Regions from separate parts of the Enterobacter cloacae complex sp. 385G4 genome, predicted to be linked through region 1. Evidence: predicted binding sites of a transcription regulator. Region 1 holds the regulator's gene; the other holds the start of a gene.

Region 1 (7,606 bases):
CGCGGGTACGGCCGTGCAGCGACTCGGTCGCTTCAGCAAACGCTTTGTTATCCAGGGAGTAAAGTGTAGACAGCACCAGCATAAAACGGTTAACCGCCTTTTTCTGCTCCGCATATTCGTCGGAGAGCAGCAGTTCGCGCATCGCGCGCACTTTATCTTTTACCGGCGTCACGGCAGGTTTTGCTTGTACAGCAACGCTCGGCTGAGACACGACATCTTTGGTAACTGGGGTGGCAGGCTGTGAAGCGGCGGAAATTTTAAGCATGCGCCGTAAAATGTCGGACGCGCTCTCCCCGATATGCCGCGTCTGGCTGGCAATATACTGATAGAGTTCGTCATCAACTTCGATTGTTTTCATCTTAATCCAGTGCGATATCTTATCTGAATACAAGTCATTGGGATTATAAGGTCAAATCCCAACAGCGGATAGCGTCAAACCAGGTTGGCGGCAAAAGTCAGATTAAACTGGAACCTTGCAGCCGGGCGGCAGAATGGTCAACATGATACCCTAACCTGACATACGTAAAAAAAGAACTTTGCCATGAAATTGAATACCCGAGCGCAAACTGCACAATCGCCGAACAATAATTCCCCCATCGTGCTGGTTCATGGACTTTTTGGCAGCCTGGATAACCTGGGCGTGCTGGCCCGCGATTTGGTTACCGATCACGATATTTTGCAGGTCGATATGCGCAACCACGGGCTTTCCGGCCGCTCAGACGAGATGACCTATGCGGCAATGGCGCAGGATCTGCTGGATACGCTGGACGCGCACAACCTGCAGAAGGTGACCCTCATCGGGCATTCAATGGGCGGTAAAGCGGTTATGGCGCTCACCGCGCTGGCGCCAGAGCGAATTTCCGGGCTTGTCGTGATTGACGTTGCGCCTGTGGATTACGACGTTCGCCGTCACGATGAGATTTTCGCGGCGATCAATGCCGTAACCGAAGCTGGCGTTTCCACTCGTCAGCAGGCGGCAGCGGTTATGCGTGAGCATCTTGATGAAGAAGGCGTGGTGCAGTTCCTTTTGAAGTCGTTTGTTGACGGGCAGTGGCGTTTTAACGTGCCGGTGCTGTGGGATCAGTACAACCACATCGTGGGCTGGGAAACCGTTCCCGCCTGGCCACACCCTGCCCTCTTTATTCGCGGCGGTAACTCTCCTTATATTACCGACGCGTACCGCGACACGCTGCTGGCACAATTCCCGCAGGCGCGCGCCCACGTCATTGCCGGTGCCGGACACTGGGTGCATGCGGAAAAACCAGATGCTGTACTGCGCGCCATTCGCCGCTATCTCGCTGATACTGCAAATTGATTAAAAAGAGAGCGACTGGAAGATGACGGGCTTCCAGTCGTTGGCGTGCCGTTTTTGGTGATGTATGATGGCGCGCTTATCGCCCGGGCTTTAGCAGGGCGGCGTGTTTCCCCCGAAGTCTCATAATCATGGCCAAAGAACAAACGGACCGTACGACACTAGATCTGTTCGCGAATGAGCGTCGACCGGGACGACCAAAAACGAATCCGCTTTCGCGCGATGAACAGCTGCGTATCAATAAACGCAATCAGCTTAAACGCGATAAAAATCGTGGGCTTAAGCGTGTCGAACTGAAGCTCAACGCCGACGCGGTCGATGCGCTTAACGAGCTGGCAGAGGCGCGTAATATCAGCCGCAGCGAGCTTATTGAAGAGATGCTCATCGCCCAACTTGAGACGCTGCGCAGCCAGGCATAAGTCTGAAAAACCCCTTTATCGCCCTTTTCATGTAGCACAGAGTGCAGTCCTGCGCGATAGCGGTTTCCGCAGGGTTGCCAGTTCTGCTATTATTGCCCTTATCCGTGGCCGAATTGCGCCACCATACCATTAAGTTTCAAGAGGTTATTTTACTCATGGCAATCATCGGCATTTTCTTCGGCAGTGATACCGGCAATACCGAAAATATCGCAAAAAACATTCAGAAACAGCTCGGTAAAGACGTTGCTGATGTGCATGACATCGCCAAGAGCAGCAAAGAAGATCTCGAGGGCTATGACATTCTGCTGCTGGGTATTCCAACCTGGTACTATGGTGAAGCCCAGTGCGACTGGGACGATTTCTTCCCGACGCTGGAAGAGGTGGACTTCAACGGCAAGCTGGTTGCCCTGTTCGGTTGTGGCGATCAGGAAGATTACGCCGAGTACTTCTGTGATGCGCTGGGGACGATTCGCGACATCATTGAGCCTAATGGCGCGGTTATTGTGGGCCACTGGCCGACTGCCGGTTACCACTTCGAAGCCTCTAAAGGCCTGGCCGATGACGATCATTTTGTCGGACTTGCCATTGACGAAGACCGTCAGCCAGAACTGACCGCAGAGCGTGTAGAGAAGTGGGTTAAGCAGATCCGCGAAGAACTGCATCTGGACGATATTCTCAACGCCTGATTTTTTACGGCGCAACGCGGGTTGCGCCCCTTTTCCAGGTAAAACCGATTAAATTAATTGCTACAAACTTTTAACTTTTTCGCCCATACCTGTACAATGTCTCCCTGGCAAAACGTGGTTTCCATTGAGCAAGTTTGTAGGTGATACCACGTTTTTATAAGCATACTTTGCCTGAGACTTGCAGTTTTCATTTAGGCATGGCAGTTCTATAATGAGACGCATTATCCCAGGTGCATTTTCTGTCACTTCCCAGAGAAGTGAATCGTTTAGCAACAGGACAGATTCCGCATGACTGACAACAATACCGCATTAAAGAAGGCTGGCCTGAAAGTAACGCTTCCTCGGTTAAAAATCCTGGAAGTGCTTCAGGGTCCAGACAATCACCATGTCAGTGCGGAAGACCTTTATAAACGTCTTATCGACATGGGTGAAGAGATTGGACTGGCCACCGTATATCGCGTGCTGAACCAGTTTGATGACGCGGGCATTGTTACCCGTCATAATTTCGAAGGCGGTAAATCTGTATTCGAACTGACCCAGCAGCATCACCACGATCACCTGATCTGCCTCGATTGCGGCAAGGTCATTGAATTTAGCGATGATTCCATCGAAGCGCGTCAGCGTGAAATCGCAGCTCGTCATGGCATTCGCCTGACCAACCACAGCCTGTACCTTTACGGTCACTGCGCTGAAGGGGATTGCCGCGAGAATGAACACGCTCACGACACAAAATAAGTTAGCGTTCATACTCTGAGCCAGCCGTAAGGTTGGCTTTTTTTTGCCAGAAAAAAGCCCGGTAAGCAAAGTGCCACCGGGCGGAGATCAACTCATTTGTTGTTATTGCGTATCTCGTTCCAGATTTTATCGCAACGCTTCGCCACTTCCTGATCGTTACCGGTTTTACGTGCCTGGATGCAGGCCTGATAATCCATCACGCGAACATTCTCCTGCGTCGCGAACGCCTCATGCGCTTTCTCTTTCTTTAACACATTTAGCACGCTCTGGCAGGCTTCAATCTTCTCAGGCGATCCTTCCGCGGTATTAATACAGGCGCTATACGCCTCCTTCAGACGGGCGTCCTCTTTCGGCGCCTGAGTCTGAACACACGCCACCAGCCCTGATGCCATCAGCGCGACGATTACGATTTTTTTCATCATGTGCAGTCTCCAGACCGGCGGGACTCAGCCCGCCGGTGTGCTCATCAGAAGATGGTGAATGGGGCGATAACCATGAATTTGACGTCACGTTCATCCTGGAAGATGTTGCCGTAACCGCCCGCATAGCTTGGGATATCGGAGTGGTTGTCATACTGCGTAAAGTGCAGCTTGAACATCGTGCCTTTCGCGCGGCCATCCTGCAGGGTGTAGATAGCATCCAGGCTGTAGGAGGACTCTTTCAGGCGATAGTTTGGATCGTAGTACGCATCCGGCGTCGCCATGTCTGCTGGTTTTGCATCCCAGGCGTAAGCGTAAGAAGCGCCCACCGCCCAGCCCGGCAGGTTCCAGTTTTTCAGGTCATACATGGCGCCGAAGAAGACCGCTTTCTCGCCGTCGGCGTTGAAGTCTGAGCGGTTATCCCACCAGATATCCAGACGACCGTTGGATGAGGCATAGGTCGGCGTCATACGCTGCAGGAAGTAGCCCTGCTGCCCTTCCGCCTTCACCCACGTGCCTTCCAGACGCAAATCAACCTGACCGACCTTGTAGCCGAAGGTTAACGCCTGCAGCCACGCGGTGCCGTTATAAATGTCATTTACGCTTCCATCGCTGACCTTATCGCGCGTACCGTAGAACTGGTAGCTGGTGCTCAGCGGACTACCGGCGATATCAAATTTGTAGCTGGCTTTAGCAAAATACTGATCGATATAGCCTTCCGCCTGACCAAATGCGGCTTCCAGAACCAGATCGTTTTTGAAATCGTACTTCGCACCCAGCGAGTGGAGGTAATCGACTTTGGTTTTCTTATCGTTCTGGTAGAACTTGTCCATCTCAATGTGCCACGGCGCTTTGTACTCGTTGGTCCACATATAGGAGAAGCTCAACGCACCTGCATCACCATAGTCAAAGTTAGCCCCGGCTTCTGCCCCCTGATAGGTACCAGGCATAAAGCTCCAGTGCGGCGCTAACAGCGTCTGGCCGGTTGGCTGAATATAGCCCCCACGCGCCCATACCGGGCCGTATTTGAATTTCGCTGCGGCCTTATAAAGGCTGATACCGCTTTTATCCCCTGACCAGTCTTCGTCATAGGCTTTATTGCTGGAGGAGAAGGCAATTTCGTTCGGGTGGCCGCTGTCGCCATTTTCAGCCATTTCAATCGCCGTAAACGCGGCAATATCCAGACCGAACATATCGGCGGCGTAGCCTGACTGGAAGTCCAGGTTGGCGTTCCAGGTGGAGTGAGAGAGGTTGGTTTTGTATTTATCTTCTGTGACATCTTTACGGTCACGTTCACGCTGCCAGTAATAAATACCGCCAGTGAGGGTAGAATCTTCGATGAAACCTGCTGCTTTTGCCTCTGGTGTCACCACCAGGCCCGACATTGCTGTCACACCGGCAATAGCCAGCGCCAGCGCACTACGTTTGCCACTGAACGTACGCATAGATTATTCCTCTTTGACGAATTAAAACGCCTTAAACGGCGAAAATATAAAAGACCAAAAGGCCAGGGGTAGTTATAAATACCCTCGAATTAACTACCGTCTTTAGGTTATTTTTCGCGACGCGAATTATCAATGCTTTTCAGTGGGCAAAAGTCAGGATTATGACGAAGTGCACATAATTGGTAGTGCTTTGTAACATTTGGCCGAATGCGAGGTGTGGCGGGAGTAGAGCAGGTAATTTCGGCGTATTAGATCGTAATAAAACCCGTATTTGTCTTAATTCTCTTTTATCTGAAACAGACAAACTTTTTTTAGAAAAATAAGTAGCACCGCATTGACCAAAAATTTTAGCTGGCCTAATTACGGGCCTACTTTAACGATATGATCATTAAATAAAAAAACGCCGCTATAAGCGGCGTTTGTTTCTCATTGACCAGTGCAGCGTTATTATTCGCCGATCTTGGTCCAGGTATCACGCAGACCTACGGTACGGTTAAATACCGGTTTTTCTGCCGTGCTATAACGGCTGTCCAGGCAGAAGTAACCTTCACGCTCGAACTGGAACGCTTTGCCCGCTTCAGCGGCTTTCAGCGATGGCTCCGCATAACCTTGCTTGATCACCAGAGATTCCGGGTTGATGGTCGCCAGGAAGTCTTCAGCCGCACCCGGGTTAGGCACGCTAAACAGACGATCGTACAGACGAATTTCTACCGGCAGCGCGTGGGAAGCGCTCACCCAGTGGATCACGCCTTTCACCTTGCGACCGTCTGCCGGATCTTTGCTCAGCGTCTCAGCATCGTACGAACAGAAGATGGTGGTAATGTTACCTTCAGCATCTTTCTCTACGCGCTCGGCTTTGATGACGTAGGCGTTACGCAGACGAACTTCTTTACCCAACACCAGACGCTTGTACTGCTTATTGGCTTCTTCACGGAAGTCAGCACGGTCGATCCAGATCTCACCGCTGAACGGCACGTCGCGGCTTCCCATTTCCGGTTTATTCGGATGGTTAGGCATAGAGACCAGCTCGCTTCCACCCTGCGGGTAATTTTCAATAACCAGTTTCACCGGATCGATAACAGCCATCGCGCGCGGGGCGTTTTCGTTAAGATCTTCACGAATGCAGGATTCCAGAGACGCCATTTCGATGGTGTTGTCCTGCTTGGTCACGCCGATACGTTTGCAGAACTCACGAATAGAAGCGGCAGTGTAACCACGACGACGCAGGCCGGAGATCGTCGGCATGCGCGGGTCGTCCCAACCTTCAACGTGCTTGTCGGTCACCAGCAGGTTCAGCTTACGCTTGGACATCACGGTGTATTCCAGATTCAGACGAGAGAACTCGTACTGACGCGGATGCACAGGAATGGTGATGTTATCCAGCACCCAGTCGTACAGACGACGGTTATCCTGGAACTCCAGCGTACACAGCGAGTGCGTAATCCCTTCCAGCGCATCGCTGATGCAGTGGGTGAAGTCGTACATCGGGTAGATGCACCACTTGTTGCCGGTCTGGTGGTGTTCTGCGAACTTAATGCGGTACAGCACCGGATCGCGCATCACGATAAACGGCGACGCCATATCGATTTTGGCACGCAGGCACGCTTTACCTTCTTCGAAGCCACCGGCACGCATTTTTTCAAACAGCGCCAGGTTCTCTTCCACGCTGCGATCGCGGAACGGGCTGTTTTTGCCTGGTGCAGTCAGCGTACCGCGATACTCGCGGATTTCGTCCGCAGACAGCTCGTCAACGTATGCCAGACCTTTGTTGATCAGCTCCACCGCGTAGGCATACAGCTGATCAAAATAGTCAGAGGAGTAGCAGATATCGCCAGACCAGTTGAAGCCCAGCCATTGCACGTCGTTTTTAATGGACTCAACGTATTCGATGTCTTCTTTTACTGGGTTGGTGTCATCGAAACGCAGGTTGCACTGCCCCTGGTAGTCTTGCGCAATGCCAAAGTTCAGGCAGATCGATTTCGCGTGACCAATGTGCAGGTAGCCGTTCGGCTCCGGCGGGAAACGCGTATGTACCGTGGTGTGCTTACCACTGGCCAGATCTTCATCGATGATCTGACGAATAAAGTTACTCGGGCGGGCTTCTGCCTCACTCATCGTGGATTCCTCAAAGCGTAAACAACGTATAACGGCGTATGATCTTATAAGCCGGACGTAGTGACAACCCTTAGTTACGGAAAATACGTATCAGATGAAAATAATGGGGGCGTTTGCTGCAAAAAAAAGCGGCGGAGGATATCCCCCGCCGCTTAAGGCATGACTCTACTCAGGAGCGATTACTTGCCTTTAATCTCATACAGCGGTGTCTGACCCGCAACCACCTGACCTTTCGCCTGGAGTACCAGACCGCTAAAGTCGTCGATGTTGCTGCACACGACCGGACTAATCATCGAGCGCGCGTTGGCGTTCAGGAAGTCCAGATCCATTTCCAGAATCGGCTGACCTGCCACCACTTCAGCCCCCTCTTCCACCAGGCGAGTAAAGCCCTGACCGTTCAGCGCTACGGTATCGATCCCCATATGGACAACGATCTCCGCGCCTTTTTCGGTTTCGAGGCAGAACGCGTGGTTGG
Region 2 (7,606 bases), on a different contig from region 1:
GCACGCCAAACAGATGATCGGCTCCACAATCTGTAAGACGGTCCAGCAGGTAATCGGCGACGCAGTACGGGGTACGCATAAACAGGTATCCTTCTGATGTTGACCTCACTTTGAGTATTAAATAAGCGTGATGGCTGTCCAGAATTGGCGATAAGAAGGCTATGGAAAGAATGCTTTACAAAAAATGCTGGGCTATGCTGCTTTTTTTCACGTTAATGTAAACGTATACACTGATTTTTCTCTTCAGCACGAGAGGTCATACGAATGGGTTATCAGCCGGACAAAAATCGTTATCAGACAATGGAGTATCGCCGCTGTGGGCGAAGCGGAATCAGGTTGCCCGCGGTCTCGCTGGGGCTGTGGCATAATTTTGGTGACGCTACGCTTATCGAAAATAGCCGTCAACTTTTACAGCGCGCGTTCGATCTGGGTATTACACATTTCGACCTTGCCAATAACTATGGTCCCCCGCCGGGGTCTGCCGAGCGTAATTTCGGCCGTATTTTGCAGGAGGATTTCCTGCCCTGGCGCGACGAGCTGATCGTCTCCACGAAAGCGGGATATACCATGTGGGACGGCCCTTACGGCGACTGGGGATCGCGTAAATATCTGCTGGCAAGCCTCGATCAAAGCCTGAAGCGCATGGGGCTGGAATATGTCGATATCTTCTATCATCACCGTCCTGACCCGGAAACGCCGCTGCAGGAAACCATGAAAGCGCTTGACCATCTGGTGCGCCAGGGCAAAGCCCTGTATGTCGGGTTATCCAACTATCCTGCCGAGCTGGCGCGAAAAGCGATTGATATCCTGAATGACCTGGGCACGCCCTGCCTGATCCTCCAGCCGAAATACTCAATGTTCGAACGTGCGCCGGAAGAGGGTTTGCTGGATGTTCTGCAGGAAAAAGGGGTCGGCTGTATTCCCTTCTCGCCGCTGGCAGGGGGACAGTTGACCAACCGGTATCTTAACGGTATTCCCGCCGATTCCCGTGCGGCAAGCGGCAGTCAATTCCTTAACCCGGAACAGATCACCGAAGAGAAGCTTGAGAAGGTGCGCCAGCTAAACGCCCTGGCAGAAAGCCGCGGCCAGAAACTCTCGCAGATGGCGCTTGCCTGGGTGTTACGCCATGAGGAGGTCACGTCGGTACTGATCGGTGCCAGCAAAACGGCTCAGATTGATGATGCCGTGGGTATGCTGGAAAACCGCCAGTTTACCGCAGAAGAACTTTCCCTAATCGACCAGATCCTGAGCAGTTCAAAATAAAACCACTTTTAGCAAAAAGTGCTCTCCCTCGGGAATTCGGAGTTGAGGCGATGAAACGAGCCTTTACCAACTCGTAATATTGCGTTAACAGGCCCCACGAAGGCCCCGATCGTGAAGGAGAAAGAGTATGTTCAGGTCACTGATTCTTGCAGCGGTATTACTGGCTTCGGCCCCGCTCGTCGCCACTGCGGGCGAAATCACCCTGTTGCCATCAGTAAAATTACAAATTGGCGATCGTGACGACTACGGCAGATACTGGGACGGTGGCTACTGGCGCGACCGTGATTACTGGCACCGTCACTATGAGTGGCGCGGCGATCGCTGGTGGAAACATGACAACGGCAGACACCGCGGCTGGTATAAAGACAACGCCTATGAGCGCGGTTACCGTGAAGGCTGGCGGGATCGTGACGACCGTCGCGGCTGGGGTCGCGGCAAAGGTCATGGTCACGGCCATCATCATTAATCCAAAAGGAGCCCCTGCGGCTCCTTTTTTGTTAAAGACCCAGCGCGGTTCCCACCAACAACCACAAGTTCAGCGCCACGACGACCACCACGATGGCCCACCCGGCCCGTTTCACCAGCGTCGTATTAACCAGTTCGCCCATCAGAGTTTTATTGCTGGTGAAAATCAGCAGCGGCACCAGCGCCAGCGCAATACCAAAGCTCAGCAACACCTGGCTCATCACCAGAATTCGCGTTGGATCGAGCCCCATCATAATCACGATAAACGACGGAAGCATGGTGATAAAACGACGCACCCACAATGGAATATGGAAGCGAACAAATCCCTGCATCACCACCTGTCCTGCCAGCGTCCCCACCACCGTGGAGGAGAGACCGGCGGCAACCAGGCTCAGACCAAATATCGTGGCAGCAGCATGGCTCAGTAACGGCTCGAGCGTGAGGTAAGCCTGGTCGAGATCGGCGACACCAGTATGACCGTTAAAGTGGAAAGCGGCGGCTGCGGTGGCCATCATCGCCAGATTCACAAAACCCGCGATGGTCATGGCGATTGCCACATCCCATTTGGTTGCCGAGTAGCGTTCTTTACGCGTCCCGCCGTGCAGATGCTGGGTCAACGAGGAGTGCAAATAAATGACATGGGGCATAATGGTCGCCCCAAGGACCCCGGCGGCCAGGAAAACCGCTTCCGAGGTTGGCAGGCTTGGGATCACCATGCCTTTCGCGAGCTGCGCCAGATTCGGCTGTGAGAAAATCAGCTCGACGATGTACGCCGCAGCAACAAACAGCAGCAGGCCACCAATGACCTTCTCCAGCGGTTTTTGACCCCGACGTTGCAGCATCAGGATCAGGAATGTGGCAATCCCGGTCAGCACCGCTCCCTGTAACAGCGACACGCCCAGAATCAGCTTAAAGCCAATCGCTGCCCCGATAAATTCAGCGAGATCGGTTGCCATGGCGATAATTTCCGCCTGAACCCAGTAGAGCCACACCGCCGGACGGGGATAATGGTCGCGAATTTGCTCCGCCAGGTTTTTACCCGTGGCAATCCCCAGTTTTGCAGAGAGCATCTGAATCAGCATCGCCATCAGGTTTGCCCAGACGACCACCCACAGCAGCTTATAGCCGAAACTGGCCCCGGCCTGAATATTGGTCGCAAAATTACCCGGATCGATATAGCCGATGGCAGCAATAAAAGCAGGTCCCATTAATGCGAACCGCAACTTGCGCGCGGCTCTACCACTGCTACCCTCTACGCGACTGTTTGTCATTATCTGCCTCTGGAAATATAGCCTTTGCTATGTTTAATGCTATCAAAATGAGAATGATTATCAAGATCATTTAGAGTGTTTAAAATGATTTCTCTGATAGCTAAGAACAATAGATGGGCAGGTGGTGCGACATCACAGAATGTGAAAATGCGCGGTCATTTGTGAAGCGTAGCACACAAACTTAACTTTTCACTCATTTACCTAACATAACAAAAATGTATTGTGGATCACTAATTTTGAGACTCGTCACAGGATGTAACTATAGTGTGTCCCTGATCTCGTTTTCTTTTCGCTTGTTACATAGAATGTGCACGAAAATTAAACCTGCCTCATATTTGGAGCAAATATGGACCGCGTCCTTCATTTTGTCCTGGCACTTGTTGTCGTTACTGCACTCGCATTGCTGGTCAGCACAGACCGCAAAAAAATTCGTATTCGTTATGTTGTCCAGCTGCTGGTCATTGAAGTTTTACTTGCGTGGTTCTTCCTGAACTCCAACGTAGGCCTCGGCTTCGTGAAAGGCTTCTCCGAAATGTTCGAAAAACTGCTCGGATTCGCCAACGAAGGGACAAACTTTGTCTTCGGTAAAATGAACGACGAAGGTCTGGCATTCTTCTTCCTGAAGGTACTGTGCCCAATCGTCTTCATCTCCGCGCTGATCGGTATTCTGCAGCACATCCGCGTTCTGCCGTTCGTTATTCGTGGCATTGGTTTCCTGTTATCCAAAGTAAACGGCATGGGCAAGCTGGAATCTTTCAACGCCGTAAGTTCCCTGATCCTCGGTCAGTCTGAGAACTTCATCGCGTATAAAGATATCCTCGGCAAAATGTCCCGTAACCGCATGTACACCATGGCGGCAACCGCGATGTCTACCGTTTCCATGTCTATCGTGGGCGCGTACATGACCATGCTGGAGCCTAAATATGTGGTTGCAGCGCTGGTTCTGAATATGTTCAGCACCTTTATCGTTCTGTCGCTGATCAACCCGTATCGCGTTGACGCCAGCGAAGAGAACATCCAGATGTCTAACCTGCACGAAGGTCAGAGCTTCTTCGAAATGCTGGGTGAGTACATCCTGGCCGGTTTCAAAGTGGCGATTATCGTTGCCGCGATGCTGATCGGCTTTATCGCCCTGATCTCCGCACTGAACGCCCTGTTCGCCGCAGTGCTGGGCATCTCCTTCCAGGGCATCCTGGGCTACATCTTCTACCCTGTCGCATGGGTGATGGGTGTTCCAGCTCACGAAGCGCTGCAGGTGGGCAGTATCATGGCGACCAAACTGGTTTCTAACGAATTCGTTGCGATGATGGATCTGCAGAAAATCGCCAGCACGCTCTCTCCACGTGCGGAAGGCATTCTGTCTGTATTCCTGGTCTCCTTCGCGAACTTCTCGTCCATCGGTATTATCGCCGGTGCGATTAAAGGCCTGAACGAAGAACAGGGTAACGTGGTTTCTCGCTTTGGCCTGAAACTGGTTTACGGCTCCACCCTGGTGAGCGTCCTGTCTGCTTCTATCGCTGCGCTGGTTCTGTAACGTTTACCGTAAAAAAAAACCGGGAGTCTTACTCCCGGTTTTTTTATGCCCGCAATTCTTCCAGCGGTTTGGGTTTGCCTATCAGGTAGCCCTGGAGATAGTCCACGCCGAAGCGTAGCAGCATCTCCCGCTGCGCTGGCGTCTCAACATATTCGGCCACCACGCACAGTGATTTCGTCTTCGCCAGATTACATATCGACTGGACGATCATTGCGTCCATATCATCAGTACAAATATCTTTCACGAAACAGCCGTCAATTTTAATGATGTCTGCCTGCAGGCGTCTCAGACGCTCGTAGTTGGCGTAGCCGGTACCAAAATCATCGATGGCAATCCTGAAACCGTAATCCCGCAGCTGCTGAATGTTGTGGATGCTGCAGCCGGAATTGGAGAAGGCCTGCTCTTCGGTGATCTCAATCACGACAGCCTGAGGCGCAACGCCGTACCGTTCAAAGAGCGCACAAATCTCAGTCGCCACCTCATTTTGCATCAGCGTAAGCGGCATCAGATTGACAGAGAAACGGGCGCCAGCCTGCGTCGCTGGGTGATCGCGCAGCCACAGCAGTAATTTTTCCATGACGCACATATCAAACCGGTGGCTGAGGTTGAACTGGGCAATCAGGGGAATAAAGCGGTCAGGGGTGATGATCTCGCCCTCGCTCTCCATACGCGCCAGAATTTCGTAGTACCCGCTACCGTCCGCCTTCTGGATCGGCTGCGCATACAAATGGAACTGCCCCGCCTCCAGGGCGTGCTTAATCCGCGCCAGCATCAGGACACGCTCCGTTGTTTGTCCTGATGCAGCTTCCAGGCTATTCGTCAGCGCAAGAACGTTGTGCGCTCCGCAGGATTGCTCGGCCAGCCAGCTCAGTTGCCCCAGCGTGTGGTGCAGTTTCTCACCGTTTTCGACCATTCCCCAGGACGCGCCAAATTCGATATCCAGCCCGGTATTGTTCCAGAAAATCTTACGGCTGTTCAGCCTATCAACCATATGCTGGAGGCGCTCGGCCGTTCCCTGCCCAAGCAATACCAGCACCAGCTCGCTTCCCGGCAGCTGGAAAAGCGTCTCATCTTTTTGCAACAGCGGCTGGAGAGAGGACGTGATCATTCGTTTGCAGTGCACCCGCATGAGAATGCCGTAATGGCGGCTCAAAAACTCCAGATTATCCATTCTCAGGCAACACACTTTGGCATCCGGGTGGTCGAGGAGAAAATCTTCCAGCGCACGAATGTTGGGTAATCCTGTCAGCGGATCGGTGAGCGCTCTGTCCTGCCAGCCCTGCTTCAACCATTCGCTTCGCTGATAGATACGCGACATATAAAGCAGGCAGATAGCAAATGAGATCAGTACCGACAGGATAAAGGAGAGCGAATGGCCCGACTCCACTCCGTTTAGAAAGTTGTAGTTGTAGGTCAACAGCAGAAGCGCAGAGGTGGCCCACAGCAGAGAGATAAGCGCGTAGCTCAGACGGCTAATCGCTAACGTAAAGAGAATGAAAATTATCGGCATCAAATAGCCCGCAATAACAGGCGACTCAAAAGGCGCACATAAAATTGCGATGATGGCGATTAACAGCATCAGCCAGACGAATATATATAATGATTTCTTGTGTAAAAACACGGGCTTCACACTTCGCCGCCAGAACTTGATGGCATAACGAGGATTAATAATCATTCTTAACGGATAATAGAACATCATGGTAAAAATCATCGCCGCGCATATCAGGCTTTGAATATCAACAACGTTATAAATTACCGTTCCTTCGCCGAAGAAAGTTGAGATTGTGACCGGAAAATCAAAGAAATAGCCAGCGAGATACATCGACATTTTAATGCCTATCGGCACCATAAAGCCGAGCCAAAATATGCGTAACCCAATGTGCCTGTTGGGCATACAGTAGCGCCATCGCCGGCCCAGCAGAAGGCGCAGAACACCGCAGGCAGCGAATACGGAGAAAGTCTGACAGAACAGTAATACTGAATATTGTAGTGGTGCTAAATTAACGTTAAATATATTAGCAACCATAAAACTTATCAGAATAGGCAGAATACCGCGGCGCCCCAATAACAGCATAATCGCCAGCATAACGCTTAACGGGAGCCACGCTAAATAAACGTCGTGTTCATTAACAATTGCACGCGGGGAGAGATAACGGGAAACGGGAACCGCAATCAGACAGATCGCCAGAGCAATTATAAATATCTTTACATTATTATACGATTTTCTATTCATTAAGCTGTGGGAGATTATTATCCATTCATATCATTGACCGCATGGATAATAGGTTTATTAATTACGCGAATCAAGTTGAAGTCTATTTATAGACTGATTTATTGATTTCGGTTGAGGTGGGATATGGAAAAAAACCATTTTGGCAACAAAATACGTTGAGGGGTGTTACAAAAACATAAAAAAAACCCTCGTCTTTTGACGAGGGTTTAAAATTTTGGTGGAGCTAAGCGGGATCGAACCGCTGACCTCTTGCATGCCATGCAAGCGCTCTCCCAGCTGAGCTATAGCCCCACATGTGACTTTACTAACCACACTCTGTTGGGTTCAGAGTTTGGTGGAGCTAAGCGGGATCGAACCGCTGACCTCCTGCATGCCATGCAGGCGCTCTCCCAGCTGAGCTATAGCCCCATCGTAAAGCTGTCATGTTGACGGGCGGCATAATATGAATTCCGCCGCGGAGTGTCAACGGCAAAATCAATAGCCGCGGTTCAATCGCCGAAAAATCATGCAAATGAATCACTTTGCGAGCCTGCTCGCAGTCATGAGTTAAGCCTGTCACGTTTTCACGTAAAACGGTGCTATAAAATGAGCCGTTAATTAACCCCACGAATATTCAGGAAATTGAATGATCAAGGAACGAATGACGCCGGAAGAGTTAGCCCTGCTCACTGGCTATAGCCGACAGACCATCAATAAATGGGTACGCAAAGAGGGTTGGATAACGTCGCCCAAGCCCGGTGTCCAGGGGGGAAAAGCGCGCCTGGTGCATGTGAACGAAAAGGTGCGTGACTTTATCCGCAGCGCACGCCGGGCAACGGAAACATCCGCTGTGCCTGACGG

Evidence for each region. Region 1 encodes Fur, which represses iron uptake genes when iron is present. Its sites were predicted from a motif close to ATAATAATGAGAACNACTATCAA; they were not measured.
Region 2: a site for Fur is predicted at 3,041-3,063, ahead of AC2FAJ_RS18265 (Nramp family divalent metal transporter). Genes of this name have one in related genera too.

The regions. Positions count from the first base shown of each region.
Region 1 is NZ_JBXWDD010000002.1:153,448-161,053, reverse strand. Features, by position in the region: gene seqA (replication initiation negative regulator SeqA) at 1-358, opposite strand, end outside; gene ybfF (esterase) at 542-1,315, shown strand; gene ybfE (LexA regulated protein) at 1,444-1,731, shown strand; gene fldA (flavodoxin FldA) at 1,887-2,417, shown strand; gene fur (ferric iron uptake transcriptional regulator) at 2,706-3,152, shown strand; gene chiQ (ChiQ/YbfN family lipoprotein) at 3,245-3,571, opposite strand; gene chiP (chitoporin ChiP) at 3,619-5,016, opposite strand; gene glnS (glutamine--tRNA ligase) at 5,464-7,131, opposite strand; gene nagE (PTS N-acetyl glucosamine transporter subunit IIABC) at 7,311-7,606, opposite strand, start outside.
Region 2 is NZ_JBXWDD010000008.1:20,892-28,497, forward strand. Features, by position in the region: gene ipdC (indolepyruvate decarboxylase) at 1-79, opposite strand, end outside; gene mgrA (L-glyceraldehyde 3-phosphate reductase) at 265-1,263, shown strand; gene AC2FAJ_RS18260 (DUF2502 domain-containing protein) at 1,391-1,729, shown strand; gene AC2FAJ_RS18265 (Nramp family divalent metal transporter) at 1,761-2,999, opposite strand; gene AC2FAJ_RS18270 (NupC/NupG family nucleoside CNT transporter) at 3,346-4,533, shown strand; gene AC2FAJ_RS18275 (sensor domain-containing phosphodiesterase) at 4,577-6,766, opposite strand; tRNA gene AC2FAJ_RS18280 (tRNA-Ala) at 6,982-7,057, opposite strand; tRNA gene AC2FAJ_RS18285 (tRNA-Ala) at 7,099-7,174, opposite strand; gene AC2FAJ_RS18290 (YfeC-like transcriptional regulator) at 7,392-7,606, shown strand, end outside.